3 regions of the Pseudarthrobacter sp. IC2-21 genome follow, and region 3 is predicted to be linked to each of the others. Evidence: predicted binding sites of a transcription regulator. Region 3 holds the regulator's gene; each other region holds the start of a gene.
The links. The regulator HrcA, encoded in region 3, represses chaperone genes, less so after heat shock. The targets are predictions, from matches to a motif close to TTNGCACTCGNNNNNNNCGAGTGCNAA.
Positions count from the first base shown of each region.

Region 1: groL (chaperonin GroEL) is a predicted target of HrcA. The motif match lies at 2,177-2,203, and genes of this name have one in related genera.
Region 2: SBP01_RS13800 (FmdB family zinc ribbon protein) is a predicted target of HrcA. The motif match lies at 4,840-4,866, and genes of this name have one in related genera.

Region 1 covers NZ_CP139145.1:824,795-835,116, reverse strand. Annotated here, with positions in the region: gene SBP01_RS03915 (ribonuclease HI family protein) at 1-185, opposite strand, end outside; gene groL (chaperonin GroEL) at 368-1,996, opposite strand; gene SBP01_RS03905 (ABC transporter substrate-binding protein) at 2,291-3,589, opposite strand; gene SBP01_RS03900 (cold-shock protein) at 3,586-3,792, opposite strand; gene SBP01_RS03895 (LytR C-terminal domain-containing protein) at 3,960-4,589, opposite strand; gene SBP01_RS03890 (DUF3263 domain-containing protein) at 4,641-4,970, opposite strand; gene SBP01_RS03885 (uracil-DNA glycosylase) at 5,094-5,864, shown strand; gene SBP01_RS03880 (siderophore-interacting protein) at 5,879-6,718, shown strand; gene SBP01_RS03875 (threonine/serine ThrE exporter family protein) at 6,742-8,121, opposite strand; gene SBP01_RS03870 (peptidoglycan bridge formation glycyltransferase FemA/FemB family protein) at 8,267-9,583, opposite strand; gene SBP01_RS03865 (lipid II:glycine glycyltransferase FemX) at 9,676-10,322, opposite strand, start outside.
Region 2 covers NZ_CP139145.1:3,005,459-3,015,780, reverse strand. Annotated here, with positions in the region: gene SBP01_RS13810 (AAA family ATPase) at 1-3,592, shown strand, start outside; gene SBP01_RS13805 (RcpC/CpaB family pilus assembly protein) at 3,636-4,382, opposite strand; gene SBP01_RS13800 (FmdB family zinc ribbon protein) at 4,505-4,777, opposite strand; gene SBP01_RS13795 (5-formyltetrahydrofolate cyclo-ligase) at 4,910-5,533, opposite strand; gene galU (UTP--glucose-1-phosphate uridylyltransferase GalU) at 5,634-6,539, shown strand; gene SBP01_RS13785 (GNAT family protein) at 6,545-7,162, shown strand; gene SBP01_RS13780 (hypothetical protein) at 7,271-8,194, shown strand; tRNA gene SBP01_RS13775 (tRNA-Ala) at 8,275-8,347, shown strand; gene SBP01_RS13770 (hypothetical protein) at 9,537-9,989, shown strand.
Region 3 covers NZ_CP139145.1:2,148,631-2,158,181, reverse strand. Annotated here, with positions in the region: gene lepA (translation elongation factor 4) at 1-863, shown strand, start outside; gene hemW (radical SAM family heme chaperone HemW) at 889-2,118, shown strand; gene SBP01_RS09930 (DUF4870 domain-containing protein) at 2,191-2,601, opposite strand; gene SBP01_RS09925 (DUF3097 domain-containing protein) at 2,764-3,612, opposite strand; gene hrcA (heat-inducible transcriptional repressor HrcA) at 3,784-4,797, shown strand; gene dnaJ (molecular chaperone DnaJ) at 4,871-5,998, shown strand; gene SBP01_RS09910 (16S rRNA (uracil(1498)-N(3))-methyltransferase) at 6,001-6,786, shown strand; gene SBP01_RS09905 (GerMN domain-containing protein) at 6,813-7,766, opposite strand; gene SBP01_RS09900 (PhoH family protein) at 8,138-9,223, shown strand; gene ybeY (rRNA maturation RNase YbeY) at 9,220-9,551, shown strand, end outside.

The DNA of each region.
Region 1 (10,322 bases), 1.3 Mb from region 3:
AGGTGTTCATCGGGAAGGTGGGCAGTGGCACGGAACAAGTCGAGGACGGCCATCAGCTCGCCCTGGTTGTTGGTGCCGTGCGGCCATCCGCCCGCCCGCCAGGAGTGGTCGTCCACGTACCAGGCCCAGCCGGCCGGCCCCGGGTTGCCTAAAGCCGAACCGTCGGCCGCTGCTGTAATTGTCACTGTTCCATCCTGCCAGAGATCCCGCCTGCCCTTGACGTCGGCGCCTAACACCTGACCTTGACGCCGGCGCCCTGACGCCTGCCCCTGATGTCGGCGCTTAACGGCCGACGGCGGCCCCCACCCTTGGTGAGGACCGCCGTCGAGCGTTGTGCTTTGGTGCTTCGTGCTTGGAAAGCCGGGGGCTAGAAGCCGCCCATGCCGCCCATCTCGTCGCCGCCACCCATGGCCGGAGCGTTCTTCTCCGGCTTGTCGGCCACAACGGCCTCGGTGGTGAGGAAGAGGCCGGCAATGGAGGCCGCGTTCTGCAGGGCAGAGCGGGTCACCTTGACCGGGTCGTTGATGCCGGCGGCCAGCAGGTCGACGTATTCGCCGGTGGCTGCGTTCAGGCCGTGGCCTGCGGGCAGGCCACGGACCTTGTCCACCACAACACCGGGCTCCATGCCGGCGTTGAAGGCGATCTGCTTCAGCGGGGCGTCGATGGCAACGCGGACGATGTTGGCGCCCGTTGCCTCGTCACCCGTGAGGTTCAGGTTGGCGAACGCCTTGGCGCCGGCCTGGATCAGTGCAACGCCGCCACCGGCGACGATGCCTTCTTCAACAGCAGCCTTGGCGTTGCGGACAGCGTCCTCAATGCGGTGCTTGCGTTCCTTGAGCTCAACCTCGGTTGCGGCACCGGCCTTGATGACTGCAACGCCGCCGGCCAGCTTGGCCAGGCGTTCCTGCAGCTTCTCACGGTCGTAGTCCGAATCGGAGTTTTCGATCTCGGCGCGGATCTGGGAAACGCGGCCAGCGATCTGGTCGGCGTCGCCGGCACCTTCGACGATGGTGGTTTCGTCCTTGGTGACAACAACCTTGCGGGCCTTGCCGAGGAGTTCCAGTCCGGCGGTCTCCAGCTTGAGTCCGACTTCCTCGGCGATGACCTGGCCACCGGTGAGGACAGCAATGTCGGCCAGCTGGGCCTTGCGGCGGTCGCCGAAGCCCGGAGCCTTGACGGCAACAGACTTGAACGTGCCACGGATCTTGTTGACGATCAGCGTGGCCAGGGCCTCGCCTTCGATGTCCTCGGCGATGATCAGCAGCGGCTTGTTGGACTGCATGACCTTTTCCAGGACAGCAACCAGTTCCTTGACGTTGGAGATCTTGGAGTTCACGATCAGGATGTACGGGTCCTCAAGGACCGTTTCCTGACGCTCGGTATCAGTCACGAAGTAAGCGGAGATGTAACCCTTGTCGAAGCGCATGCCTTCGGTGAGTTCGAGCTCCAGGCCGAAGGTGTTGGACTCCTCGACGGTGATGACGCCTTCCTTGCCCACCTTGTCCAGGGCTTCGGCGATCAGGGCGCCGATTTCATCGTCACCAGCAGAGATGGAGGCGGTGGCCGCGATCTCTTCCTTGGTTTCGATTTCCTTGGCGGAGGCAAGCAGCTCAACGGTGACGGCCTCTACGGCCTTCTCGATGCCGCGCTTGAGGGACAGCGGGTCAGCGCCGGCCGCGACGTTGCGCAGGCCTTCCTTGACCAGGGCCTGGGCCAGCACGGTTGCCGTGGTGGTGCCGTCGCCTGCGACGTCATCGGTCTTCTTGGCAACTTCCTTGACCAGCTCGGCGCCGATCTTTTCGTAAGGGTCGTCCAGTTCGATCTCCTTGGCGATGGAAACACCATCGTTGGTGATCGTGGGGGCGCCCCACTTCTTTTCGAGGACGACGTTGCGTCCACGCGGGCCGAGGGTGACCTTGACGGCGTCGGCGAGGATGTTCAGGCCCCGCTCAAGACCGCGGCGTGCCTCTTCATCAAATGCAATGATCTTGGCCATAACGGCAGTAGTCCTTTCGGGACAGTCGTTAAGAATGAACCGCACTGCAGTGCCCGCGACGGACGATCCTTCGCCCGTGGCCTCTGTACGCCGGGGCTGGGGATCTCACTCCAGCTAGGTATTTCTCTCGCTCCGAGCCCGGTGCCAAAGCTGCGGAAGCGGCGGATGCCGAACCTTGCTTTAGCAGTCGGTACGTCAGAGTGCTAACTCAATAATTAGCACTCCCCCGGTGAGAGTGCAAGCGAATGGACGCCTGAACCGCCTATCCGGCGGGTGGCCGTTCGCCGTTGGCGATCAGCCCGCGGTGCGGCCTGCGGCCTCGCGTCCGGTGAGCACGGCCCTGTTGTCCACGCCATAGGTGAAGACCATGAAGTTCGCCGCCGTGATATCGCCATGGGAGTCGAACGCAATATGCCCCGATTCGCCGTCGTAATTGATTTTTGCCCCCGTCTTCAGCACGGCCAGGCAGTCGGCGTAGGTGCGGCATGTTTTACCGGCCGGGGCGGTTTCCTGGCCGTCCGGGGTCCCGCCGGATGCTGTGATCAGGTTGGCTGCGATGGAGCGGCCGGCGTCGTCACCGGCCGTAGCCGCAGCCAGCGCCGCAAGGTTCACGGCATCGTAGGCTTCGGCCCCGAAGGACAGGTCCTTCAGGCCCGGACTGATGGCCAGCAGCCGCGCCTGGAACGCAGCCGAAGGGAGGCCGCCGGGCACCACGGCGCGGGCACCATCGAGGGCCTTCGAGCCAAGCCCCGAACCGTACTGCGCGAAGGCACCGTCACTGAGGATGAGCTTGCTGCCGGACAACCCTGCGTTGTTAAGTTCGGCGAGGGCACCCTGGGCGTCCTCCCGGGCGATCAGAACCACGGCGTCAGGTTTGGCTTCCCGGGCGGCCGCCGCTGCCTTCTGCGCGGCACCCGGCTTGAAGGCCGTGGTGCTGACCGTTTCCAGGCCGGCAGCCGTGGCAGCGGCGGCCACGGCCGCGGAGACGTCGTTGCCGTAGGCGCTGTCCTGGTGGACCACGGAGATTTTCCTGGCCCCGCCGTCCTTGGCGAGCTTCACCAGCACGGAGGCCTGGGCAACGTCCGTTGGCGCGGTCCGGAAATAGTAGCCGCCGCTCTTGTACGTGCTCAGCGCCGCCGCCGAGTTCGCCGGCGAGATCAGCGGTGTCCTGGCCGCGGACAGGACGTCGATGGCAGCTGCCGCGTGGCTGGAATCCGTCGGCCCAACCACGGCGTCGGCTTTGCCGTCAACGAGTTTCCTGGCCTGCTGCCCGGCATCGTCGCCCATTTCGATGATCAGTTCGACAGGCTTGCCCTTGTGTCCCCCGGCTGCGTTGATGTCCTTGACTGCAGCCTCCGCGGCGGCCCGCTGCGCATCATTGAGGAAGCTCTGCTCCCCCGTGTTGTCCAGGATCAGGCCGATCCGCAGGGTTCCGTCGCCGGAGGCCTCCACGGTGTCCAGCCGGGCGTTGCCCCCGGCGGCACCGGCGCACCCGGCGAGTGCCAGGAGGAGGGCTGCCGCCGCGGTGCCGCGGAGGATTGCCAAGGGCGGGGTGCCGCGGAGGATTGCCAAGGGCGGGGTGCCGCGGTTCACTCTGCGGGCCGGACGCTATCGGCCTGCGGGCCTTTCTCGCCTTCGCCGACTTCCAGCTCCACCCGCTGCCCTTCTTCGAGGGCGCGGAAGCCTTCGCCGTCGATGGCCGACCAGTGCACAAAGACGTCATCCCCGGAGCCATCCACGGTAATGAAGCCATAGCCCTTTTCGGCGTTGAACCACTTGACGGTTCCCAATGCCATGATGTCCACTCTTTCCGTAGTGCCGACGGTCCACCCCGCTGTGGGCCGTGTACGTCCGTGCGCCGCGAACGGGCCCGAAGCCTCAATTCACTCTAGCCACAACCCGTGGGGGCGGCCGGGCCGCCCGGCCCCGGCGGCCCGAACGTTATGGTCGCGTGACCGGGGCGCTACCGGTAATCGGGCCCCAGCACCACAACCAGGGGCACCTGGAACTCCTGGCTGTCGGCCAGCGTGGGGACGCCCAACAGGGTCCCGAGTGCTTCGGCGTTGGCCCGCTGCGCCGCACCAGCGTAGAAGATCCGGGACGCCTGCTGCGGTGCGCCGGCCCAGTTGCCGACCTGCCCCAGCGTCCAGCCGTCGTTCTGCAGCATCGAGCTGACCCGTCCGGCCAGCCCGGCTGTCCCGGCCGCGTTGTACACGGCGACTCCCTGGGCCTTGTTCAGGACCGCGGCCTTTTCGCTGGCGGACGGGGACGCCGAAGGCTCCGGGCTGGCTGAAGCCGCGGCGCCCGGGGAAGGCTCAGCGCTGGGCGATGATTCCGGGCTGGCCGACGGGGCGGAGCTTGCCTTGGGTGAGGCGGACGCCTCCAGGCTCGTGGAGAGTTCCGTGCCGGCCTGCGTGAACCCGAGTTTGGGAAGAATCAGGAAGGAAACAAGTCCAATGGCCAGCGCGGCGATCCCCACAGCCAGAACGGGCCAGAGCCTGCGCCGGGCGGCCGCCGTGGCCGTGCGGTGGACGCCTTGCCGCGAGGCGGTCTCCGGTACCTTGTCGAATTCATCGCGAGCGTATTTGGTCATGGTGCAGGGACGTCCTTGTTGATTGCTGCTGATGGCTCAGCACGAAATTAGTCAGGCGTCGGAACCCAGGCGGCGAGCAGTGCGTGCCCGGTGACGCGACGTACGTAGTCTACGCAATCTCTTCACCAGCATGGGATCGTGGGCCAGCGCCGCCTCGGAATCAATGAGGGCATTGAGCAGCTGGTAATAGTGCGTCGCGGACAGGTCGAAGAGCTCCCGGATGGCCTGTTCCTTGGCGCCCGCGTACTTCCACCACTGCCGTTCCAGGGCCAGCATTTGCTGGTCGCGCTCGCTCAATGGGGAGTCCCGCAGGGTGAAGTCAGCCAGCAGCCGGCTTTGCTCCGCGGCGTCCGGCAGGTGTTCCCGAGCAGGCTCCGCCACGGCACATCCCTTCGCTGGTGAGGTTGAAATCTCATCCCATGCTACGGCGTAAATAACATTGTTGTCATTTGAAGCCGGGCGCCCCGGGCCGGGTCCGGCGGAAAACTTTGCAAGAATGGGACGGTGTTTGAACCTGACGCCCTGTTCGAGCTTGCGGCGGAGCCGGCGGACGCCGTTGGCTTCGCCGAGCTGGCTGCAATGCCGCTGGGTGAGCTGATGACCCCCGACTGGGCGGCCGCGCTGGCCCCGGTTGAAAAGGAGCTGCGGGACGTCCTCACCTTCCTTGCGGCGGAGGTGGAGGCGGGGCACCGCGTGCTGCCGGCGCCGTCGAACGTCCTTCGCGCCTTCAGGCAGCCGCTGGCTGATGTCAAGGTCCTCATCGTCGGCCAGGACCCCTATCCCACCCCTGGCCACGCCGTGGGACTTTCCTTCGCCGTTGCCCCGCGGACGCGGCCCATCCCCCGGAGCCTGGCCAACATCTACCGCGAACTCGAGTCCGATCTCGGCATCCCACCGCGGGTCCACGGGGACCTGTCCGCCTGGGCCAATCAGGGCGTGCTGCTGCTCAACCGGGTCATGAGCGTCCGCGCGGGCGCCGCCGGCTCGCACCGCGGTAAAGGCTGGGAAGTGATCACGACGGCGGCAGTCACCGCAGTTGCCCACCGCCGCACGGCCGATGGCCGCAGTCTGCCGCTCGTGGCGGTGCTGTGGGGCAAGGACGCGGAAAGTGTCCGTCCCCTTCTGGACGGCGCGGCAGTGGTATACAGCGCGCACCCCAGCCCGTTATCGGCGTCGCGCGGTTTCTTCGGCTCCAAACCCTTCAGCACCATCAACAGGCTGCTGCGGGAGCAGGGCTCCACGGGCGTAACCTGGGAGCTCCCGCCGGTTGTTTAGCTTAGGGTTGCCTTATGAGCACAGTGCCGGCCGCCACGAGCGCAACGAAGAACACCCGTCCGCAGATTGACCTCACGGTGATCCGGCGTGAAGAACTGTCACCGCACATGGTCAGGATCGTGGCGGGCGGCCCGGGCTTCGCCGCCTATGTAAACAACGACTATGTGGACCGTTACATCAAGATTGTGTTCCCGCAGCCCGGCGTTGAGTACACCCGGCCGCTGGATCTGTGGACCATCCGCGAAACCCTGCCCCGGGCCCAGTGGCCTTTCACCCGTACTTACACGGTCCGCTGGGTGGATACCGCAGCACAGGAACTGGCCATCGACTTTGTGATTCACGGGGACGAAGGCCTGGCGGGGCCGTGGGCTGCCGGTGCACAGCCCGGGGACACGTTCACATTCACCGGGCCCGGCGGCGGCTACAACCCCTCCCCCGAGGCCGACTGGTACCTCCTCGCCGGGGATGAGGCCGCCCTGCCGGCCATCGCGGCCGTCATCGAATCCCTGCCCGCGGAGGCCCGCGGCCTGGCCTTCATTGAGGTGGACAGCGACGCGGACATCCAGCACATCGCAGCCCCGGCAGGCGTGCAGCTCAACTGGCTCCGCCGGAACGGGGCCCCCGCCGGCGGGGGTGACCTCCTGGTTTCGGCCGTGGCCGGCGCCGACTGGCTGGAGGGACGGGTGGACGTTTTCGCCCATGGCGAGCGCGGCTACATGAAGGCCCTGCGGACCGTGCTCTTCGCCGAGCGCGGCCTGGAGCGGAGCCAGGTTTCGCTGTCCGGCTACTGGGCAAAGGGCCGGGTGGAAGACGACTTCCAGGCTGAGAAGAAACTCCCCATAGGGAAGATCTAGGCAGGGAAGATCTGAGCCGGGCTTTACCGCCGCCGGGCGCGGCGCCGCTCGTTGCTGGCCAGGCTGCGCGTCAGGGGCCGGGCGAGCGTATCGCCGAGGACAATGCCGGCAGCCGTGCCCAGCACAATCGCCCCCGCGTTGAGCATTCCGCCGGCCCCGAGCAGGATCTCTGATTCCTCGATGGTCAGCACGTACATGGAGCGGAAGATGGTCAGGCCGGGCAGGAGGATCAGCGCAGCCGGAACGGCCACCACCAGCTGCGGGGCGCCCATCTTCAGTGCCACCACGCGGGCCAGCAGACCGATCACGACGGCGGCGATCGCCGGGGAGAACCGGTCGCCGATGCCCAGGGAACCGGCGCCCAGCAGGACGAAGTAGCCCACCACGCCCACTCCCGCAGTGGGCAGCAGCAGGTCCCACGACGTCTGCTCGGTGATGCCGATGGCCATCACGGCGATGGCCGTGAAGATCACCAGGACCCACAGATGGTAGGCGGGCGGGAACGTTTCGGTAACGTCAATGGCCTGCATCCCGGACATCGCCCCCACCACCGAGGCCACCGCGATCCCGGCCACGATCGCGCCGAAGGTCAGCAGTGTGGAAAGGAACCGGCCCGCGGCCGTCACGGGGAACCCGTTGATGGCGTCCTGGACGGCGGAAACCAGGCGGCCGGTGGGCAGGAGCAGCAGGATGCCGCCCACCACCACGATCGCCGGCGCGTTGGTGAGGTTGAAGCGCCACAACAGCAGCGCGGTGAGCGTGACACCGAAGGAGCAAGCCGCCGTCGTAAAGAAGTCCGGAACCCGCCACCGGCCCAGCTGGCGGGCCAGGAGGCTGACGCCGAGGTTTGCCACGAACGCGATGGCCGAGGACGCCGGGCCCCCGCCCAGGACACCCACGAAGACTGCCGCGAACACCCCGAAGGCCATGGTGACCATCCAGCGCGGGAACGGCTTGGGGCTGGTGATCGCCTCGTCCAGGCGGCGGATGGCCTCATCCCGGCCCACTCCCCCGGCCACAATGTCCGTCACCAGCCGGTGCACTTTCGCGAGCCCGGCGTAGTTGTTGGTCCAGGACCGCACCACCCGGAGCAACGCGATGGGCGGCTGGTCCTTGGGAGCGTAGTTGATGGCCACGGACTGGTTGGTGATGTCCACCTCGATGTTCTTCAGCCCGAGCGCCGCGGTGACCGCGATGATGCTGGTCTCCACTTCCAGGGCGCCGGCCCCGTACCGGAACATGGTTTCGGCGAGGTGCAGGGCAAAATCCAGGGTCTTGCGGGCAGAGGTGTCCACGCCCCCCACCTGGATCATGGGGTTGGCGTAGGGGCTCCCCGCGAGCCTGTCCACGATGCTCAGGGGCGCCGTCGGCGGGTTCTCGCCCTGGACCAGGCGCCGGAGCATCCGCTTGGCTGCAGCGTCGTGACCGAGCTGGGAGGCCGAGAGCGGCTCCGTTTTGGGCAGGCCGTCGGTGTGCGGCTTGCCGCGGTAATTCTCGGGACGTTTGTTCACGGTGGTCCGCCTCCCTCTGACGCTTGGTGGGTTGGTGCTACGCCTGCCGCTTCAGCGGCAGCTTGCCGAGGACAGTGCGGGCCACGGCCACGGCGGCCCGGGCCAGCCTGTTCGCCCGGAAGGGCAGGGGCCTGACCGGCATCACAAAATCACCCACGAGTTGGACCACTTCGCCGCCGAAGCCCTTCTTGAACTGGTAGCCGCCGTGGCCTTCCTCGTCCTGCCCCTCGATGCCGAAGGTGCCATAGAAGTTGTACCGCGCATAGCCCTGCTCCAGCCCGTGGAGCATCATGCCCCAGTACAGGGAGGTGGCGCCGTTGAAGTAGATGTAGTCCTGCACGGTCCCGCCGATCACGCACACCACTTCGTCGCCGAAACACACAAAGTGGATGGCAGCCACGGTGGCCACGCCCACGGAATCGGGGAAACGCTCAATGTCCTTGAGGCTGCGCTCGTAGCTGTCCGCCAGGTCCTGGACCACCTTGAGCCGGTTGGCCTTCTTCTTGCTGCCCGTTTCCTCAACCTCGCGGCGGAGCTCCGCCGCAGCCGCGGACTCGGCTTCCAGGCGTTCGGTGATGGACTTCCGGTAGGCCGGGATATCGATCTTGGCCATCATCAGTTTCGTAAACTCGGGCGAGGTGGTCCGCAGGAGCTGTTCGTAGTATTCGCGCTCCCGGTACACGAAGCCCTTCTCGTCCCCGGCGGTGCTGAGCGCGTTGTAAAACTCATCGAGGGTTTCCAGGGTGGCCTGCTCCAGGAACACCCCGTTCTTCTCAGCCTTGCGGATGGCTTTGCGGGTCCGGTAGCTGGTGCTCATGATGAGCTCTTCGGAATCCTTGATGCCTTCGAGCTTCTTGATGAACATCCAATTCACATTGACGAAGTCCATCTCCGAGCCCTGGTGTTCAAAGCCCAGGCGGGCCAGCTCTGCCACGAGCGGCCTGTTGTCCGTGATCTCGGGGTGCTCGGCGCCGTCTTCATCGCGGGCGATGTACGGCAGGTTCGGAGAAATCCGCAGTTCCGCTGCTTTGCGCCCGGCGGCGCGCTCTTTGAGAAGTCCGACGACGTCACGCACCAGGGCGGCGTCCGCGTAGTCCATCAGGGGGCCCTTGGCGCACTCGCAGACCTTGTAGCCCCAGCGGTTGGTGGTGTAGTTCAGTTTGCCGGCGGCGACGAGTTCGCCGTCGCGCCTGACGCCGAAGAGCTCCACCACCTGGCCGCGGGCACGCTGGAACCGGACGAAGTCAGCGGACTGGATGAAGTTGTTCTGCGGGTGTGTGAGCGCGAACGCTTCGAACTCTGCATCGCTGAGGACGCCGAGCTCAAGCCCGGTTCCTGCCTTGGTTGGATTCACGGAAGTAACCTCATCTGTGGCTGCGCCGCCGGGCCGGGGAAAGGCGCTGGCGTTCGTTGGTGTGTGGGTGGTGGGATGCGCGGGACGCGCTGTCAGTAGAACTGCTGGCCGGTGCGGGCTGTTTCGAGCCGGCGGAAGATCCGCTCCGCGCCCTTGACCCACAGGACGTGCCGGACCGGGGCGAGGACGTAATCGTGGCAGCCGACGAAGTCTGTGACAGTCTTCGTGAAACTGGTCTTGAACATGCCCATGCCATACAGGTTGTGCGTTTTGTCCTTGATCTGTGCCGCCGGCGGGGTGCCGCAGAAGTCGTATTCGGTGCAGCCCAGTTCCTGCATGCGGCGGATCGCCGTCCATTGGACCAGGTGGGAATCGCCGTACTGCTTGCGGTTCTGGGTGGACCCGCCGTCCTTGTAGGTTGCCTTGGCACCGTAGTTGATCACAAAGGCGCCCACACTCGGTTTGCCGTCCTCATGGGCGAAGAAAAACCGGCCCTGGCCGCGGCTGCAGAACTCGTCCCAGAACCGGGCATAGTACTCGTAGCTGCGCAGCGGCATGGAGCCCTTGGCGCTCACGGTGTCCGCCATCAGATCATAGAGGGCCCTGTAGGTTTCCGGGCTCTGTTCGCGCTCGACCACCGTGCAGCCTTCACGTTCGGCCCGGCGGATGGCGTTCCTGGCGCGGGATGAGATGGCGCGGAGCACCTCATTTTCCGGTGCCGTGATGTCCAGCAGCGCCG
Region 2 (10,322 bases), 860 kb from region 3:
GGTCCGGCACCTGAAGAACATTCACGGGATCGTGTTCGACGTCAATGCCGTCACCCGCCTCGCCTACAGCACCGCCCGCTTCGATCCGCAGCCGGTCCTGGACCGGCTGGCCACGCTGATCAGGCCCATCCACGGTGCCGAAGCCCAGCACAACCTGCTCGTCTCCACCTTTGCCGATCTGTCCGGCAACCTCGATGACCCCTGGATCAACGACGGCAACCCGCTGATCACTGCCCTGGCCAAGGCCGGCGGCGGCGAAGTGGTGGATGTCGAGGAACCGGACCCTTCGCGCTTTCCGAGCGTGGACGACCGCCACCCCGGCGACGAACTCCTGCTCCTTGACGCCGACCCGGACCAGCAGTACGTCATCGACGCTGCGCGGGCCGGTGACTCGCTGGTGGTCAGCACCCCGCCGGGCACGGGCCAGACCCAAACCGCGATCAACACCATCGGCGCACTCGTGGACGCGGGACGGTCAGTCCTGGTGGTCGGGGACCGCCGTGCCAGCCTGAACGAAGTATCCGGACAGCTGGAAGCCCTGGGCCTGGAGTCCATCCTCTTCCAGCTTTCCGGCACCGCCACACCCCAGCAGCTCAAGGCCCAGCTGGTGCGCGCCATTGTGCGCAACGAGAAATCTCTCGAGCCGCAGCTGGGAAACCTGCACAAGACCCTCACCGAACACCGCCACGCCCTGATGGACCATGTGGCCTCCCTGCACAACGTCCGCCAGCGCTGGGGCTGCTCGCCGTACCAGGCCATGCAGTCGCTCGCCGAACTGACCTCCATCCATCCGGCCCCGGCAACCACGGTGCGGCTCAAGCGCAGCGTGCTGGACAGCATCCGCGACCGCAACGAACTGGCCGGCCGGCTCCGGCGGGCAGCCGAGCTTGGCAGCTTCAGCCGGGCGTCCACCACCAGTCCATGGCACGGTGCCAGGCTCCTCACCCGCAAAGAGACCGAGGAAGCGCAGGACCTGGCCCGCTCCGTCGCGAAGAACCTTCCGGTCCTCCGCGACCGGATGCACAGCGTGGCCGAGCACGCCGAGATCCGGCTGGGCAGTTCTTTTGCGGAATGGGGCGAGCAGCTCGAACTGCTGGTGGCGGTCCGCGAAAGCCTGGACAAGTTCACGCCCGACATCTTCGACCGGCCCGTCCATGACCTGATCTCGGCCACCGCCACCTCGGCCTGGCGCCGCGAGCGGAACATTGATATGGCGTCCATGCAGCGGTCCCGCCTGCGCCGGGTCGCCAAGGAGTACGTGCGGCCCGGTGTCCACATCGCTGACCTCCACAGTTCACTGGTGCTGGTCCAGGAACAGCGGGCGCTGTGGTCCGGCTACGCCACGACCCAGCGCCACCCGGCCGTTCCCTCAGGCCTCGCCGAAATGAACGTTCTGTACCGGTCACTGGACCGCGAGCTGACTGAACTGGGGGAGGCCCTCCGGCACACCCCGGCCGGCGGCTCGCTGGCCACTGCCCGCTATGAGGAACTCATGGAGCGGCTTGAGCGGCTGGTAGCGGACACCGACACGCTGAAGACCCTGCCCGAGCGCACCCTGCTGGTGGAAAACATGCGTGAGCATGGCCTGGGTGAACTCCTCTCCGACCTGGCGGACCGGGAAGTTCCGGCGGAGTCCGTGGCCGCCGAGCTTGAACTTGCCTGGTGGCAGTCGGCCCTGGAAGCCATGATCAGCGGCGATGATTACCTGGCCATGTCCGACGGCGACGCCCTCCGCCAGCTGGAGGCCGAATACCGGCTCGCGGACAACGCCCACATTGCCAGCGGTGCCGCGCGCCTGCGCTGGGACCTTTCCGAGCGGTGGAGCGCCGCGTTGGCGGAGCACCCGCGCCAGGCCCAGCTGCTCCGCAGCCTGCTCAAGGACGGCCGCGTGACACTGGCCGCCCTGACCGCCCAGGCGCCGGACCTCGTACCGATGCTGGTTCCGGTCTGGTCGGTCAGCCCGTACCTGATGACCGGTCTCCTGCCGGCTGAGCAGCGCTTTGATGCCGTGGTCATCCTGGACGCGGAAGCCACATCGCTGCAGGCCGTCCTGCCATCCATTGCCCGCGCCAAGCAGGTGATTGCCTTCGGCGATGCCAAGATTGCCAGCCCCCGGACCTTTACCGTGGGCGTGGAGCGCCTGGCCGCCGGCGAAGCCGCCCACCAGCGGGTGGAAAGTGCCTACACCGCCCTCTCGGCCGTGCTGCCGGTGTGGCGCCTGAATTTTGTCTACCGTGCCGTCGATGAGGACCTGGTCCTTCAGCTGAGCAAGAATTTCTACGACGACGGTCTCCGCCGGCTGCCCGAGGGCCAGGCTGCCACCGGCCTGGACCGGGCGCTGACGGTTGAGTACCTGCCCGACGGGACGGGACTGCCGAGTGCCGATCACGAGGGCGTGGAGTCCGTGGTGGCCGAGGTCAACCGTGTGGTGCAACTGGTTTTTGAGCACGCACGGCTGCGTTCCCGCACGTCCCTGGCCGTGGTGACCGCAAGCCTCCGGCACGCGGCGCGGATTGGCGAGTCCATCCGGTTGCAGCTTCCCAACCACCCCACACTTGCCGGGTTCTTTGGCGGCGGGGCGGAGTCGTTCCGCGTGGTTGACCTGGAGCGGGCCCAGGGCCTGGTCCGCGACCACATCATCTTCTCGCCCGGCTTCGGCCGGACGCCCCATGGGCGGGCGCTGCATAATTTCGGTCCGCTTTCCGCTGAGGGCGGCCGGGAAAAATTTGCCCTCGCCATGACACGCGCCCGCCGGTCGATCCACGTCCTGACCTGCTTCCAGCCCGAAGACCTGGACCACACGCGGCTTTCGCACGGCGCCGTGGAACTCTACGAGCTGCTGAACCGCGAAATTGCCGGGAAGACAGACCTGGGCACCCCGGCGTCCCGGGCTGCCGCCAGCGAACAGGCCCTCGGCGCTGACCCGCTGGTGGCCGACCTCGGTGACCGGCTGCGGGCCCGCGGCGCACGCGTGTGGCATCAGTACGACGGCGTCATCGATGTGGTGGCGGCGGCTGACCCGCTGAGCACCATGGGTCAGGACGACGCGGATATCCCGTGGCCGGTGGCGATCGAATCCGACGGCACGGAACAGTACCGCACCATGAGTGTGCGCGAGCGGAGCCGTCTCCGTCCGCAGTTGCTCGAACGGATGGGCTGGCGGTACATGCCGCTGTGGACCATCGAGGTCTTCACCGACCCGTCCACCTGCGCTGACCGGATTGCCGGCTACCTGGGACTCGAAAATGTCCTGCCCCCGGGACGGGGCACCGCCTCGGGTGGTTTCTTTGACGAGGACCTGGACTCGCGCCCGGCGGGAACGGCCGGAGATGATAGGAACGATGACCAGGCCCCACGCCTGGAGAGGGAGGCTGTTGTGACCCCGCAGGACCACGGCCAGGACAACACCGAAGACGGCGGCCAGCCGGACAACAACGGCGACGGCCAAGCCGCGCCCGTTGACCCGAAGGCCGGTACCGGGGGAATCCTGCCGAACAAGGCGGCTGAGGACGATCCCCGGAATTGGGGAGACGGCGCCGAAGACGATCATGACTCGTGGCTCAAGGAGAACAAACCGCCGCACTGGGGCTAACCGCGCCAGGTTGCCTGCGGGCCGCGCTGCGCCGCTCACCGCGTCACCCTCCGGCGGCGGGAGGTCCGACGAGGACAAAGAACAGCTTGCCCTGGGTGGACGCGCCGGCCAGGCGGGCGGCCTGTTCCGGGGCGGCCGCCACCACGATCAGCCCGTCCGTTTCAGCGGTCCCGAGCCATTGACCTGTCTTTCCGCCCTGCCCCGATGTCCAGAGGACCGGCACAGAGGAAGCGAGTACTTCGGACGGGGAGTTCTGGTCGTAGCCGTTGGCTCCGGTCAGCACCACGTTGACCAGCTGCCCGGGAGACACCAGCTGGATCGAGGAAGGGTCTGCCATCCTCAGCGGCACGGCGGCGGCACCTGCCGCTGTTCCGGTAAGGAGTCCCGGGCCCAGCAGCTGGGAATCCGTCAGCAGCTGCCCTTTGCGCAGGGGCGCCGCCAGCTGTTTGCCTGTCGCTTCGCCTGGCACGGTGATTGACCCGTCACTCACCAGCTGCGGGGGAATGCGCACAGACGCCAGATCGGCTGCTGCCAGGGCGGTGCCGGCGGGCAGGTCCCGCGCGGCCGCCAGCGTCGTGGCCGTGTCTGCGGGCGGGGGCGTGAGCTGATGGACGGTGATCCCGGCGGCAGCGCACAGCAGGAGGGCGATGGCGAGACGCCGGTTCCGGCTCAGCCACGACAGGAATCTGCGGCGGCCGGGGCGGCGGGTGACTCCGGCCGCCGGCGGGCGGCGTACCGGGCGGACGGCGGATGCGGCTCCGCGTCCCGGACGAAAGAGAGTGGCTGGCATGGCACCCACGCTATGGTCCCGCGACGGCGGGGCACAGGAGCGAAGATGCCTATGTGGATAACTTGGCTGCCGGCGTCGAACGCGGTGCCAAGGTGACTAACGAAGCGCGGTGATGACTACGTTCAGCTGGCTGCGGCTGCGGTTGCGGCGGCCGGGGCCGGTGCAGCTGCCGGGGCAGGCGCTGCCGCAGGAGCTGCAGAAACGGTGCTTCCCTTGGCGTCGCGGGAGTCCGTCCGGTAGAAGCCGGAGCCCTTGAACACCACACCGACGCTATTGAACTTCTTGCGCAAGGCACCCTGGCACTCCGGGCATGACGTCAGGGTGCTGTCGGTAAACGACTGGAAAACGTCGAAGGCGTGGCCGCAATCCTTGCAGGCGTAGGCATAAGTGGGCACTGGTGATCCTCCTCTTGGGCAAACGAGAGGTCCTGCGCTGCCTTGAACGGGCGGGCCGTCCATTAGCAGTCTCAGGGCCTGAGTGCTAATTCTATCACCCCCGGCGGGGAGCTCCTTAGCACGGCGCCGGAGCTATTCAGGAGGGGGCGACAACCGAACCAGTCCGGACGGGGTCAAGGCAACGGGTACTTTGCGGTCGAACGCTTCGGCGGGGATGGTTCCGGCCGGCAGGACTTCAGTATCGAAGACGATGGCCGCCAGCGGGATCTCCAACCCTTCGCTGGCCAGTGAGCCGAGCAGGACGTCGTAGTAGCCGCCGCCCTGGCCGATCCTGTTCCCGCTCAGATCCAGTGCCGTGGCAGGCATCAGGAGGCCGGACACGGAAGCCATGATGGCCAGGCCATGCCGGGGGCCGGCGGGTTCCAGGACAGGGGCAAAGCGGCTGCGGACGAACTCTGTTTCCGGCGTCCACTGCGTCCAACTCAGCTGGCGCCCCGGTTCGCAAACCGGGAGCAGGACCGTGTGTCCGCGGCGGTGGAGTTCGCTGATAAGCGGCAGGGTGGGCGGCTCAGGCACCACGCCCAAATAGGCGCAAAAGGTCGACGGCGCAGCACCTGCCAGCTGCTCGGCCCAGGTTGCGCCGTGGACGGCGATGGCGGCGCCGGCGGCATCCCGCTGGCCCGAGGGCGTGGCCGTGCGCTGCGCCCGGTGGCGTGCCCGGATGCTTTCCTTGACGGCCCTGTCGTGCTCGGACATAGGGTCACCTCTTCCGCGTTGCAGATGTGCCGTCTGCCGGATGCAGGGCACGGGCGGGCAGGAATTATTGAATGGTCTGCCCCTCCGTTAGATTAGTCCAGTGACTACCTCTCAGCAGACTGTACGCAAGGCCGTAATCCCCGCAGCGGGTCTCGGCACCCGGTTCCTGCCGGCCACCAAAGCGATGCCCAAGGAAATGCTTCCGGTGGTGGACAAGCCGGCCATCCAGTACGTGGTTGAAGAGGCTGTCAACGTTGGACTGAACGACATCCTGATGATCACCGGGCGCAACAAACGCGCCCTGGAGGATCACTTCGACAGGGTTCCCTCGTTGGAGGACACGCTGGAAGCCAAAGGCGATATGGCCAAGCTTGAGTCCATTCAGGCCGCCAGCAACCTTGGCGATATCCACTACGTCCGGCAGGGTGACCCCAACGGGCTGGGCCATGCGGTGCTTCGTGCAAGGCAGCACGTCGGCAACGAACCGTTCGCCGTCCTCCTGGGCGATGACCTGATCGATGCCCGGGATGATCTGCTCAGCACCATGATCGAAGTGCAGGCCAAAACCGGCGGATCCGTGGTGGCCCTCATTGAGGTGGAGCCCTCCCAGATCAGTGCCTACGGCTGCGCCGACGTCCAGGCGATTGACGGTGAAGGCTACGTCCGGATCAACAAGCTCGTCGAAAAGCCGGACGTGGACGAGGCTCCATCGAACCTGGCCGTCATTGGCCGCTACGTCCTCCACCCCGAAGTTTTTGACGTGCTGGAACGCACGGGCCCGGGCCGCGGCGGCGAAATCCAGCTGACGGACGCGCTGCAGGAACTGGCCGCCGGCGAAGGCGAAGGCTACGGCGTTTACGGCGTGGTGTTCCGCGGCCGCCGTTACGACACCGGGGACAAGCTCAGCTACCTTAAGGCCTGCGTTCAGCTTGCCATTGACAGCGAAGACCTCGGCCCCGGCCTTCGGGAATGGCTGCCGGGCTTCGCTGCCGGTCTCGCTAAGTAACTGCCGTGCGTCCCGGTCCGATCTGGCCGACCACGCTGGAGTGTGGTGACCTGGTCCTGCGCCCCATCAGGTACCGGGACAAGCGGGAATGGACCGAGGTGAGGTCACGCAACCGGAAGTGGCTGGAGCCCTGGGAGGCTTCCAATCCCGCTCCCGGCGGCCGTCTCCCGGACTACCGGCAGATGGTCAGGTCGCTGAAGATCCAGGCGGCCCAGGGCACCGCCTTGCCGTTCCTGATCACCGAACGCACGCCACGGTCCGCAGCGCCGGCAATCGTTGGCCAGCTGACGGTGTCCTCCATTGTGTGGGGTTCGGCCATGATGGCCACCCTGGGGTACTGGGTTGACCAGGCACGGGCGGGGCATGGCATCGCGCCCACCGCAGTCGCGTTGGCCACCGACCATTGTTTCCAGGTCCTCGGACTGCACCGGATGGAGATCAACATCCGCCCGGAGAACGGCCCCAGCCTGCGGGTGGTGGAAAAGCTTGGCTTCCGCGACGAGGGTTACCGGCCCAGGTTCCTGCACATTAACGGGGCATGGGCTGACCACCGGTCGTTCGCGTTGACGGCGGAAGAAGTACCTGAAGGGCTGCTCAACCGGTGGCTGGCATCCCGGGCCTGACCTGCCAAGGCTCTTCCCGGGTCATAAATCCATTGATTTGCCACGTTGCCCGCGACACACCGAGCCTAATGCGGGAGGCGCTGGCGGAATGCTCATACGGTTTTGATTGTGGACATCCCCCTAAGCAGCTCCGTGATCCTTGTGGTTGCCGTTGTGCTCTGGATCGTATGGGTTGCGCCTTACGTCCTGCGGAACCGGCGGCACCAGGCCCACGCCGCTGCCGAGTTTTTCGCAGATGTTCCAGCTATTGAATCATCCGACCCACGAGCCGGGATGGTCATGAATATCGCCGCCCCGCAGGAGAAAGCCATGGATATCAGGAAGAGCCCCGAAACCGTAGCCGCGCCATCCGGCAGTGCAACGACGGGCGCGTTCCGGATCCGATACGGCCGCACCGCACTTGCCCTCGCCGGTGTGGTTGGGCTGCTGACAGCTTTCATTTCCACCGTGCTGCTCCTCTTCGGGCTGGGAACCGCCCTGCTGCCGGTCGCGGGGATGGCAACCACCGTCGTCGCTGTGGCGCTGCTGCGTTTCCTCGCCGTGCGGGACCGCAAAGCCAAAGTGCAGGCCGCCTTCCGCTCGACCATGAGCGCCCCGGTCCGGGCCCGGGAGGCGGTCTCCGACGCGCCGGACGAGCCACGCCCGGCTGTCCAGCCGGAAAGCCCGCTGTTCGATGCCGAGGCCCACGCGCCTGCGCCGAAACCGCTGACAGCGATGGAGCTCAGGGAAGCCGCCCTCGCCGTGGCTGTCGCCGCGGGAGACGCCAGCGCCGGCGGAGCCGTTAAGCCTGAGCCGGTCGAAACCACCTGGGAACCCGTCGATGTGCCCAAGCCTGTCTATGTGGAGGCCGCAAAGGCTGAGCGTCCTGCTCCCGAACCGCTTGACCTTCCGGAAGCGCCCAAGGCCGTGGGAAAGCCGTCCCTGAAGCAGGGAACCCCCGCTGTTCCGCCCGTGCCGTCAGCCAAGCCGCTCACCAAGGCCCAGAGCGCCCTCAGCAACCTCGACGACGTCCTGCAGCGCCGCCGCGCCTGATCTCAATTGGCAATGCGAAAGGAATATTTGTAGCCTAAGTTCACCGGTACCGTTGCTCCTCCCGGGAGACGGACTGTTCCGGGGCTATAGCTCAGTTGGTAGAGCGCTTCGTTCGCATCGAAGAGGTCAGGAGTTCGAATCTCCTTAGCTCCACATTAGAAGCCCTTTCACCTGCGGAAACGTTGGGTTGGAGGGCTTTTTTCTTGCCCGTTTTCGGGAACAGCCGACGATTACCCGACGTTTTGCGGCTAGAAGCTGTATTGGAGGCGAGGTTGACCGTGGGGGCGCAGCTTCGTTCCTGACCTTCACTGTGCCGCAGCGAGAAGTGCAGGGCTGGCCTGCCGCAACACCCATGACCGCGGACGGAGCCGGCTCCTTGCAATGGAGCTAGCAGAGGGGGCGTTTGTGCCTTCTATTCGGACAAGCCATAGTGGGTACTCGGTACGAGTGCGCATGAGACGGCGCACGAATATTGACTGTTCGGCAAGGAAAGCTCGCTGAGAAAAACCCTTGCGCTAGGTTCAGCGACAGCGCCGGACTGGACATACTTCAATAACACTAAATGAAAACTCTGCTGGAGACCGGAGATGGGTCTTCGGCAGACGTTCACGCGCCTAAAGGCTACTTACTTGGCCGCTTAATCGCGAACAGGAGGACATTGTAGGCCTCGACCACAACGGCCGGACAGGCGTAGCGTGGCATACATGGCTTCAGTTGAATTGCGACGCGCGCTAGAAGAGTGTGTCCAGATCCTCCGTCCTGGAGTTCCGCTGGATGATGTTCGTACGTTTGTAGAGGGTATTGCTAACGGCTTCATCCCGGACGGCACGGCGAGCCTTGACGTGCATACGGGGGAAACAGAGACAGCAATCTCGGACGAAATCGAGACAGCTCATTGGTCAACACGTCGCTAGGTCGGGGCTGAGCTCGGACCGACGCCCCGCGCGGTGAGGGAGGAAATAGACTTGTCGCATCTGCCCTTCAAACACTCGCCCGTGTGGGTTCCAATTTGGATGGCAGGTGGAAGCCTGGGGTTCGCGGCCTGTATATGGGGTCTTGGCGCCGCCTTTTTTGGCCCCGCCGTGGCTTGGGACATACTGGCCGGAATAGCTTCGCCTACCACGGAGGCCGCCAAGGCCGCGACCCCTGTGGCTTGGGCCATTTCAATATCCGGCTACGTTGTCGTTCCTGCCGTCATCGGCTTGATTGTCGCTGGGTTCACGGACATCGCCATGAAAAGCAGGCTGGCTCCGCTCGAGCAGCGCTTGGAAGAGGCGAAGGATATTTTGCAGCCGCCCGCGGGTGTTCTGCCCGCTACCGGGCCGACCCAGGAGGGAACCCGGTGACTGCTTGGAATAGTCTCAGCGTGCAAGAGTATGGGGATGTCAGGGCGCTCATAGAAGAAGTAGCCAACACCAGAGGGACTCATCCAAGGAATGTTTGGCGTGAACTTCACAAGATTCTCTCCAGCGCTCCCGAGTTGGCTCACCTGCCAGAAGAAGATATTTCGGCCAGAGTTATTGTGGTGGCTCGCAGGACCTTGTCCGAATGGCCTGTGGCGAAGCAGGTCGCGTCGGCGGCCATTTCTCGGGTGTGTCATGAGCATGGGTTGGAGCGAAAATCTGTAGTTCTTCGTGGGGTCCACCCTGATGGAAATGGCAGCCACAGGGTTGAGATCGAAAGCACTGATCGCATCTTTACACTCACCTACGAACAACTCGACGGTTTTCTGCGCCTAAAGCAGTTTTCGTATACACCCTTGGCTCCGCGGGATAAGCCTATTCGCGGTCATTAGGTTTGGTCAGGTGAATTCTGTCGCGAAGCGCGCGTTTCTCGGGCTGTTGCACCACACCATCTTAGAACCCGGCGGCAGAGGCGACTTTAGACAAATGGGCAGGGGATGGCTTTCCTTTCGCGAAAGCGCAATGTCTCAAAGCGCCCCAGGCTGAGAGATATACCCGAAGATGGCTAAGCCGTCGCCAACTGAAGTCAGCTTGAGGTTTTGAATGGGATTCCCGAGGGCTAACGAACATTCCGAAAATACAAAGCCAGTGCCTACGCAATGGAGATTCGCAACCTTGTCCCGTATGCGCTGTAAGAATCCCCGGATAGCGGAAGTCACTGATCA
Region 3 (9,551 bases):
TGCTCAACGACGCCGCACTGGTGTACGAGCCCGAGACGTCGGCCGCGCTGGGCTTTGGCTTCCGTGTCGGTTTCCTGGGCCTGCTCCACCTGGAAATCACGCGTGAGCGGCTCGAACGCGAGTACAACCTGGACCTCATCTCCACCGCTCCCAACGTGGAGTACGAGGTCACGCTGGAGGACAAGAAAGTGGTCCACGTGACCAACCCCAGCGAGTACCCTTCCGGCAAGATCGCGGAGGTCCGCGAGCCGATGGTGTCCGCCACCATCCTGGCGCCCAACGAATTCGTGGGCGCCATCATGGAACTTTGCCAGAGCCGGCGCGGTGTGATGGGCGGCATGGACTACCTCTCCGAGGACCGGGTGGAAATCCGATATCGCCTGCCCCTGGCCGAAATTGTCTTTGACTTCTTCGACATCCTCAAATCCAAGACCCGCGGCTACGGCTCGCTGGACTGGAAGGCCGACGGCGACCAAGTGGCCGATCTGGTCAAGGTTGACATCATGCTCCAAGGGGAACAGGTGGATGCGTTCTCCGCGATTACGCACCGCGACAAGGCATACGCCTACGGCGTGATGATGACCACCAAGCTGCGCGAACTCATTCCCCGCCAGCAGTTCGAGGTGCCCATCCAGGCCGCAATCGGCTCACGGATCATCGCCCGTGAAAGCATCCGCGCCATCCGCAAGGATGTGCTCGCCAAGTGCTACGGCGGCGATATTTCACGTAAGCGCAAGCTGCTGGAGAAGCAAAAAGAAGGTAAGAAACGGATGAAGATGGTGGGTACGGTGGAGGTGCCGCAGGAAGCGTTCATCGCTGCACTCACCACCGACGAATCAAAGGACAAGGCCAAAAAGAAGTGACCACCGCTCAGTGGGGGACCCGCTGATGCCTAGCGTTCTTCCCCTTGGTGACCCGGCGCCGTCGGACGGTCTGCTGCCTGACCAGGCAGCAGACGGTGCAGGGCGGCGGGCTTTCGGACTGTATGTGCACATCCCGTTCTGCGCTGTCCGGTGCGGGTACTGCGATTTCAACACCTACACCGCCACCGAACTGGGCGGCGGAGCCTCGCAGGACGCCTATGCGGACACGGCGATCTCCGAAGTCCGGCTTGGAGCACGGGTCCTCACCGAATCCGGCCTCCCGGCCCGCCCCATGAGCACAGTGTTCTTCGGCGGCGGAACCCCCACCCTGCTCCCGGCCGATGACCTCGCGCGGATCCTGGGCGCCGCCGTCGAAGAATGGGGTCTGGAGGACGGTGCTGAAGTCACCACCGAAGCGAACCCCGATTCCGTCACCCCGGAATCCCTGGCGGTCCTGAAAAACGCAGGCTTCACCCGGGTCTCCTTCGGCATGCAGTCAGCCGTCCCGCACGTTCTTAAGGTCCTGGACCGCACGCACACTCCCAGTAGGGTGCCCCAGGTGGTGCAGTGGGCCCGCGAGGCCGGATTGGCCGTAAGCCTGGACCTGATCTACGGAACGCCGGGCGAATCCCTGGACGACTGGCGTTTCTCCCTGGAGACGGCCCTGTCCTACGAGCCGGACCACATCAGTGCCTACGCGCTGATCGTGGAGGACGGCACCAAACTGGCCGCCCAGATCCGCCGGGGCGACGTCCCGGGCATCGACGACGACGACCACGCCGACAAGTACGAACTCGCTGATCAACTCATCGGCGAAGCAGGCCTCAGCTGGTATGAGGTCAGCAACTGGTCGCGGACGCCGGAGCAGGCCTGCCGCCACAATCTCGCCTATTGGCGCGGAGATGACTGGTGGGGCATCGGCCCGGGAGCGCACTCGCATGTGGGCGGCGTGCGCTGGTGGAACGTCAAGCACCCCACCGCCTACGCCGGGCGGCTTGCCCAGGGGCTCTCGCCGGCGGCGGGCAGGGAAACGCTCGACGCCGAAACGCGGGAAATGGAGCGCGTCATGCTGGAGGCGCGGCTCGTTTCGGGGCTCGCCATCGCAACGTTGGGGGAGTCGGGACGCCGCGCCGTGGCCGGGCTCATGGCCGAGGGCCTCGTTGACGCGCCGGCCGCCATCAGGGGAACGCTCGTGCTGACCCTGAAGGGCCGCCTCCTGGCGGACGCAGTGGTCCGCAGGATCCTGCCCGACTAGCCTGGCCAAATCAACGCGGGGTCACTTCCGGCCCGATGCGATTATCGGGCGCGAAGTGACCTCGCGTTGCAGTTACTTGATCCAGCGCAGGTTGTACTGGTAACGGTGCGGCTGGCCCTTGTTGACATGGATGCCGGCGGACACCGAGAAGCAGGTCAGTGCAATCCAGATGAGGGTGGCGATGACGGCAAAAATGTTGCCCACCACCGGAATAAAGACCAAAAGATTGGCCACCAGCGCCGCGATGGTGGGCGGCAGGCTGAAGTTCAGCGCTTCCTTGGATTCCTGTGCGGTGAACGGTCCGCGTTCACGGAAGATCAGGTAGATCAGCAGGGACGGTACACAACCGAGGATCCCGCCAAAGTGTGCCAGTGTGGCCCATTGCCGGTCCTCGCTGGCAGTGAGGGGCAACGCGTTTGCGGGGACGCCCTGGTACTCGGAACGGCCTTGGTCGTCCCGGTGCTCGCGTGCGTTTTGTGCCACGGTTTCATCCTTCGAAAGTGCAATCGTGCTGATGTGGAGAATGCCGGGCTGATGCAGGAACAGCCTCCGCACTACCAAGAATACTTGTTGTGCCGCCAAATGCTGCCGTCGTCCGCAGGGGCCAGGGCCGGAACAGCCCGGCAGCGGGCGAGGCGCCAGGGGTCACGGCGCCGTCAGGAAGTCGATGACCTCCTCCACCCGCCCGAGCAGCGACGCTTCCAAGTCCGCGTAACTGCGGACCGCGCCCAGCAGTTTTTGCCAGCCCAGGCCGATGTCTTCCTTCGTGGCGTGCGGCCAGCCAAATGCCGCAAGGATGCCGGTTTTCCAATCCTGACCGCGGGGTACCACCGGCCACTGTTCAATGCCCAGCACCGCAGGGCGGATCGCCTGCCACACGTCAACGTAGGGGTGCCCGACAATCAGCACGTTCCCGGCGGCACCCTTCGACGCCATCACCCCGGCGGCGATACGCCACTCTTTGGAGTCCGGTACCAGGTGATCCACCAGGATCCCCAGCCGCCGGTTGGGCCCGGGACCGAATTCGGCCACCGCCCCCGCGAGGTCATCGATGCCGTGCAAAGGCTCGACGACGATGCCCTCCACCCGCAGATCGTCACCCCACACTTTTTCCACGAGTTCGGCGTCGTGCTTTCCCTCCACCCAGATCCTGCTTGCCTTGGCCACCTGGGCACGCTGGCCCGCCACGCTGACCGAGCCGGACGCCGTGCGTCCAGCCGGCACGGCCGCGTTCTGCCTGGGCGCCGGGGGCATCAGCCTGATGGGCTGGCCTTCGAGGAGGAAGCCGAAGCCCAGCTTGAAGGACCGCGATTTGCCGCGCCGGTCTTCAAGGGCAACCACGTGCATGCCGCCGGACTTCTCCACCCGGGTCACCGCTCCGACCCAGCCGGACTGGGCGTCTTCGATGACCATGCCGCGCTCCACTGGCACTTCGGGGAGTTCGCTCCGGACCGGCGCGGCAATCTCCTGAGGACCCCAGTTCTGGTACTGCATGGATTCATTCCACCTTGCGCTAGATCGTGCCGCCGAATGTTCGCCCGGAGCGGTACCAATGCTAACAACGGGGCGAGTCATATTAGACTGTTAGCACTTAGGCATGTCGAGTGCTAACGAACCGCGACCAATACCTAAGCAGTGAACGGCAATCCTGGATGGAGGTGGAGTGTGAGCGAGCCGCGCAAACTGGAAGTACTGCGGGCCATCGTGGAGGACTACGTGCACTCCCGGGAGCCTGTTGGTTCCAAGGCCCTGGTTGAGCGCCACCACCTCGGCGTGTCCAGCGCCACCATCCGGAACGACATGGCCGCCCTGGAAGATGAGGGCCTGATTACCGCTCCGCACACCAGTGCGGGCCGGATCCCCACGGACAAGGGCTACCGGCTGTTTGTGGACCAGATCTCGGCCGTCAAACCTCTGTCCCCGGCGGAGAAGAAGGCCATCCAGTCGCTGCTGGAGGGTGCGGATGACTTGGATGACGTCCTGGACAGGACAGTCAGGCTGCTTTCCCAGCTGACCAACCAGGTGGCAGTGGTGCAGTACCCGCACCTGAGCCGGGCCACCATCCGCCACATCGAATTTGTCCTTCTGGCACCACGCCAGGTCCTCCTGGTGCTGATCGCCACCACCGGCAAGGTGGAACAGCGTGTAATCGACGTCGGCCAGGACCTCGGCGAGGATGCCATCGCCGCTTTGCGGACACACTTCCTCGGTTCGCTGGCCGGAACACCGCTGAGCCGGCTGGCCCAGTCCCTGCCTGGCGTGGTGTCCTCCGTCGCCCCGGGCCAGCGGGCAGCTGCCCAGGCGCTGGCCCATGGACTGGAGACGCTCGCCCACAGCAGCAGGGAGGACCGCATGGTGATGGCCGGCACCGCGAACCTTGCCCGGTCCAATGTGGATTTTCCGCTCAGCATCGGTCCTGTCCTGGAAGCACTGGAGGAACAGGTAGTCCTGCTCCGCCTGCTCAGCGACATGGCGCAGGACCCGCGCGGCGTGACCGTGAGCATAGGCCGGGAAAACCCGTACGACGGGCTCGCCGAAGCTTCCGTGGTGGCCACCGCCTACGGACCGGACAGCACCGCCAAGGTTGGTGTCCTGGGGCCCACCCGGATGGACTATCCCACCACCATGGCCGCAGTGCGGGCAGTAGCCCGTTATCTGTCAAGAATTCTGGGCCCTTAACAGCCGGCCCAGGCACGAAGAGCAGTGCCGGCAGCACCGCCGCCGGCAGTACAACAGGGAAGAGATACGAACTTTGAGCAGCCACTACGACGTCCTCGGGGTCTCGCCGGAAGCCACCGGAGAAGAGATCAAGAAGGCCTACCGCAAGCTGGCCCGCACCCTTCACCCGGACGTTAACCCCGGGGACGATGCGTCGGACCGCTTCAAGGCCGTCACCCACGCCTACGAGGTCCTTTCGGACCCCCAGAAGCGCCGTGTATATGACACCACCGGCAACGAAAACGGTACTGACAACGGCTTCGGCGGCGGGTCCTACGCCGGCCAGGGGTTCGCGTTCCAGGACATCTTCGATACGTTCTTCGGTGCGGGCGGGTCCTCGGGTCCCGCCTCCCGGGTCCGCCGCGGCCAGGACGCGCTGATCAGTGTCCGGATCGAACTGCGCGACGCCGTTTTCGGCGTCAACCGCAAGCTCGAAGTGGATACCGCCGTCACCTGCCCCACCTGTAACGGTTCGTGCTGCCGTGAGGGCAGCCACCCTGAACGCTGCGATATCTGCGGTGGCAGCGGCCAGGTCCAGCGGGCCGTGCGCTCCATCCTGGGCCAGGTCATGACGGCCGCCCCCTGCGGCACCTGCGAGGGCTTCGGAACCGTCATTAAGGACCCCTGCAATGAGTGCAACGGCCAGGGCCGCATCCGCAGCCGCCGGTCACTCACCATCAAAGTGCCTGCCGGCGTGGCAACAGGCACCCGGATCCAGCTTTCCGGTCAGGGCGAGGCCGGACCTGCCGGCGGACCTGCCGGTGACCTCTACGTTGAAATCCGGGTCAACAACGATCCCACCTTTGTCCGCGACGGCGATGACCTGCACGCGACTTTGCACATCCCCATGACCGCGGCCGCCCTGGGCACGGAAGTGTCCCTGGAAACCTTCGACGGGCTGCAGGAAATCGACGTCAAAGCCGGCACCCAGTCCGGTGAGGTCATCACGCTGCGCGGACTGGGCGTAACGCATCTTCGTGGCTACGGCCGCGGTGACCTGTTGGTCCACCTGCAGGTGGAGACGCCTTCGAAGCTCGACCAGGCGCAGGAGGACCTGCTGCGTCAGCTCGCCAAGCTGCGGGGTGAGCAGTTCACTGAAGGCAAGCTGACGGCCAGCGGCGGAGTCTTCGCCAAGCTGCGGGACCGGTTCGGTAACCTCTAGCAGTGAGTAACCCAGTCTTCTTCAGCGGCGCCGGGTCGCTGGACCAGCTGGTGCCGGGGGCCCGGTTCACCCTTCAAGGCCCTGAAGCGCGCCATGCGGTTACAGTCAAGCGACTGGCGCCGGGGGAGTCCGTGGACATTGCCGACGGTGCAGGCAGGCGACTTACTGGAACGGTTGTTTCCACCTCGCCGTCGGAACTCACCGTTGAATGCACCAAGCTGGCCATGGAGGACCTGCCGGGCATCCGGCTGGTCCTGGTCCAGGCACTGGCCAAAGGTGACCGCGATGAACTCGCCATCGAAACGGCCACTGAACTGGGCATCGACGCCGTTGTTCCCTGGCAGTCGGAACGTTCAATTGTCCGTTGGAAGGGTGAGCGCGCGGCGAAAGCCCACGCCAAATGGCAGTCTGTCGTCACGGCCGCCGCCAAACAGGCCCGCCGGGCCTGGATCCCGGAGGTGCGCGCCGTCGTCGAGACCCCGGGCCTGGTTGCCGCCGTGGCCGCAGCGGACCTTGCCGTGATCCTGCACGAAGACGCCGTCCGTCCGCTGCGATCGGTGCTGGAGGCCTGGCAGGCAGGACTGCCCGCGGGCCAGGGTCCCCGGGAAATTCTGCTCATCGTTGGTCCGGAGGGTGGGATCAGTCCCCGGGAAGTCACCAGGCTCTGCGATGTGGGTGCCGTGACGGCGCTCCTGGGCAACCACGTCCTGAGATCCTCCACGGCCGGACCCGCCGCGGTTGTGCTTGCGAGCGACGTGCTGGGCCGCCTGAATGCCCCGACGTCCTGAACTGACTGGCCCGCCTGAACCAACCGCTACTTGACGTTGAACTTTCGTGTGTCCACGTTCAGTTCCTGGCCGCTGCTGCCATCCGCCTGCCACACGCGGAGCTCGTAGGTTCCCGGCGGGAGACTGAGCGAAAGCGTGAAGAGCCCGGACTGCGCCGAATCAGCCCCGGCTGTTGTCTCACCGGTCAGGTACGCCGACTTGTCGGCGTTCCCCGCGGACCGCAGGATCTGCCACCTCAGCTTGCCCCCCGGCACCGTGCTGCGGCCCGTAATCTTCACACTGCCGGTAGGAACTTCGGTGCCTTCCTGGGGATCGATGATCCACACGGGCGCCACCATGCCGGCCGCCCGGGACATCGGGGCACCCAACCTGACATGGTTGAAGGCCACATAATCAGTATGGCTGTCTACCAGGACCCGCACCTGAATCTGCTGACCCGAATCGATGAGCCCGGAACTGGCCGCAGCCGCAGTTGCGGTGAAGATCAACTGCTGGATGGCACGAACTGCCATGTCGGCGTCGAGATTGCTGTTGAAGGCATCCGCCGAGACATCAACGGTAATGACATTCTTTCCCGAGATTGACGTTGCCAGCTCAGTGGGGCTCTGCCAGGGAGTGAAGTAATCCGGGTCGAGGGGCTTTTCGGACATCATGGCGCGCAGTGCACGGGTGACCGGGTTTTCCTGCTCCGGGACATCCCGGAACTCCCGGTAAAGATAGACGCTGCCGTTACTGCGGCCAATCCAATACACGGGCGCTTTGTTGGACGACTGGGTGGTTTCCAGGGGTGCGCTCGTAGAGGCCGCTCCAGGTGAGCCGGTGGCGGCCGCGGTGGAGTTCGCCGTCAGGGTGGGCTGGGGGCCGGGATCTGCAATACAGCCGGTCAGGAGAAGGAGGGCCGGAAAAAGGACCAGGACAGCCCGCGTGCGCAACGGCCGCACGGCATGCTCCGCCGTGCGGGTGTCGGGTGTTTCCGGCACTCTGATAGCCCGTGTCCTTCCTGGCTGCGAATGATGGGGCAGGGCCCCGGTAAGCCGGTCCCCGGACGGCTGGACTTCAAGCATGGCATAGCGAGGCCGCCGGAAAGGGCCCAAAACTCCTCCCTGTCCCAACTGCAACGGGAACGATATGCGGCTGATATGAAGTTGATATCTAACACCGCCGGCGATCGGGCAGCCGGGTCCCTGGAAACGCCTGTTACATGGCGTCCCGGGTCGCCGCCGCCAGTGCCCTGCTGGCGTAAGATGGAAGGAAACGCTGGCTCCGGCGTGCTCGGCAACAGGCCGCTCACGCAGCAACCGGCGGTACCAAGTCCGAACCGGAGGAGATCACGGGCCCGCGGGCCAGCACCATGACTGAATCAACGAACGGAAAGCGCAGGCTGAACACTGAGCGCGCCGCCGGGGAATTTCCCCATTCACTTCCCGGTGTCCGGACGGAGGTGGTGCTCTTTGACAACTCCGATCAGATGGTCCAGTCTCTCGGCAGTCATGATGAGGCCCTGCGGTACATCGAAGAAAAGTTCCCGGCGGTAAACTTCCACGTCCGCGGAAACGAACTTTCCATCAGCGGTCCGGCGGACGAGGTTCCCCGCATCATGCGCCTGCTCCATGAAGTGCGCGGCCTTGTGGCCCGGGGAACCGTTATCAGCCCCGCAGTACTGCAGCAGCTCGTGGCGTTGCTCCGCAGCCAGTCCCTGCAGAACCCTGTTGACGTCCTCACCCATGACATCCTGTCCAGCCGGGGAAAGACCATCCGGCCCAAGACGCTGAACCAGAAGAACTATGTTGACGCCATCGATGCCAACACCGTGATCTTCGGCATCGGCCCCGCCGGGACAGGAAAAACCTTCCTGGCCATGGCGAAGGCGGTCCAGGCGCTGCAGCAGAAGGAAGTCAGCCGCATCATCCTGACGAGGCCGGCGGTCGAAGCCGGTGAACGTCTGGGGTTCCTGCCCGGCACCCTCAGTGACAAGATCGATCCCTACCTGCGTCCGCTTTATGATGCGCTCCACGACATGATGGACCCCGAATCGATTCCGCGCCTCATGGCCGCCGGGACCATCGAAGTTGCCCCGCTTGCCTATATGCGCGGGCGGACCCTGAACGACGCGTTCATCATCCTTGACGAGGCACAAAACACCACCCCGGAACAGATGAAGATGTTCCTGACCCGGCTGGGCTTCGGCTCAAAGATGGTCGTCACCGGCGACGTCACCCAGGTGGACCTTCCGTTCGGGACGCGTTCGGGGCTGCGCATCGTGGAGGAAATCCTGCAGGGCATTGAGGACGTCAACTTCTCCGTGCTGGATTCCACTGACGTGGTCCGTCACCGCCTGGTGGGGGACATCGTTCGGGCCTACAGCATCTGGGACAATGTCCAGCGGAACAAAGTCAAACACTCGGTAAGCCGTGAGAAGCGGACGGAACGCGCATGAGCATCGAAGTGAATAACGAATCCGGCATCGAAGTTGACGAAGCGGAGCTCGTGGCCCTGTCCCGGTACGTTTTTGAACAGCTGTACATTCACCCCCAGGCGGAACTGTCCATCCTGCTGGTGGATGAACCGGCCATGGAAAAACTGCACATCGAACTCATGGACGAGCCCGGCTCGACGGACGTTCTCTCGGTACCCATGGACGAGCTCACGCCAGGTACCCCGGACCGGCCCACCCCGCAGGGGATGCTCGGCGACATTGCCGTATGCCCCCAGGTAGCGCAGGTGCAGGCCGCCAACGCCGGGCACGGACTGCAGGACGAGATGCT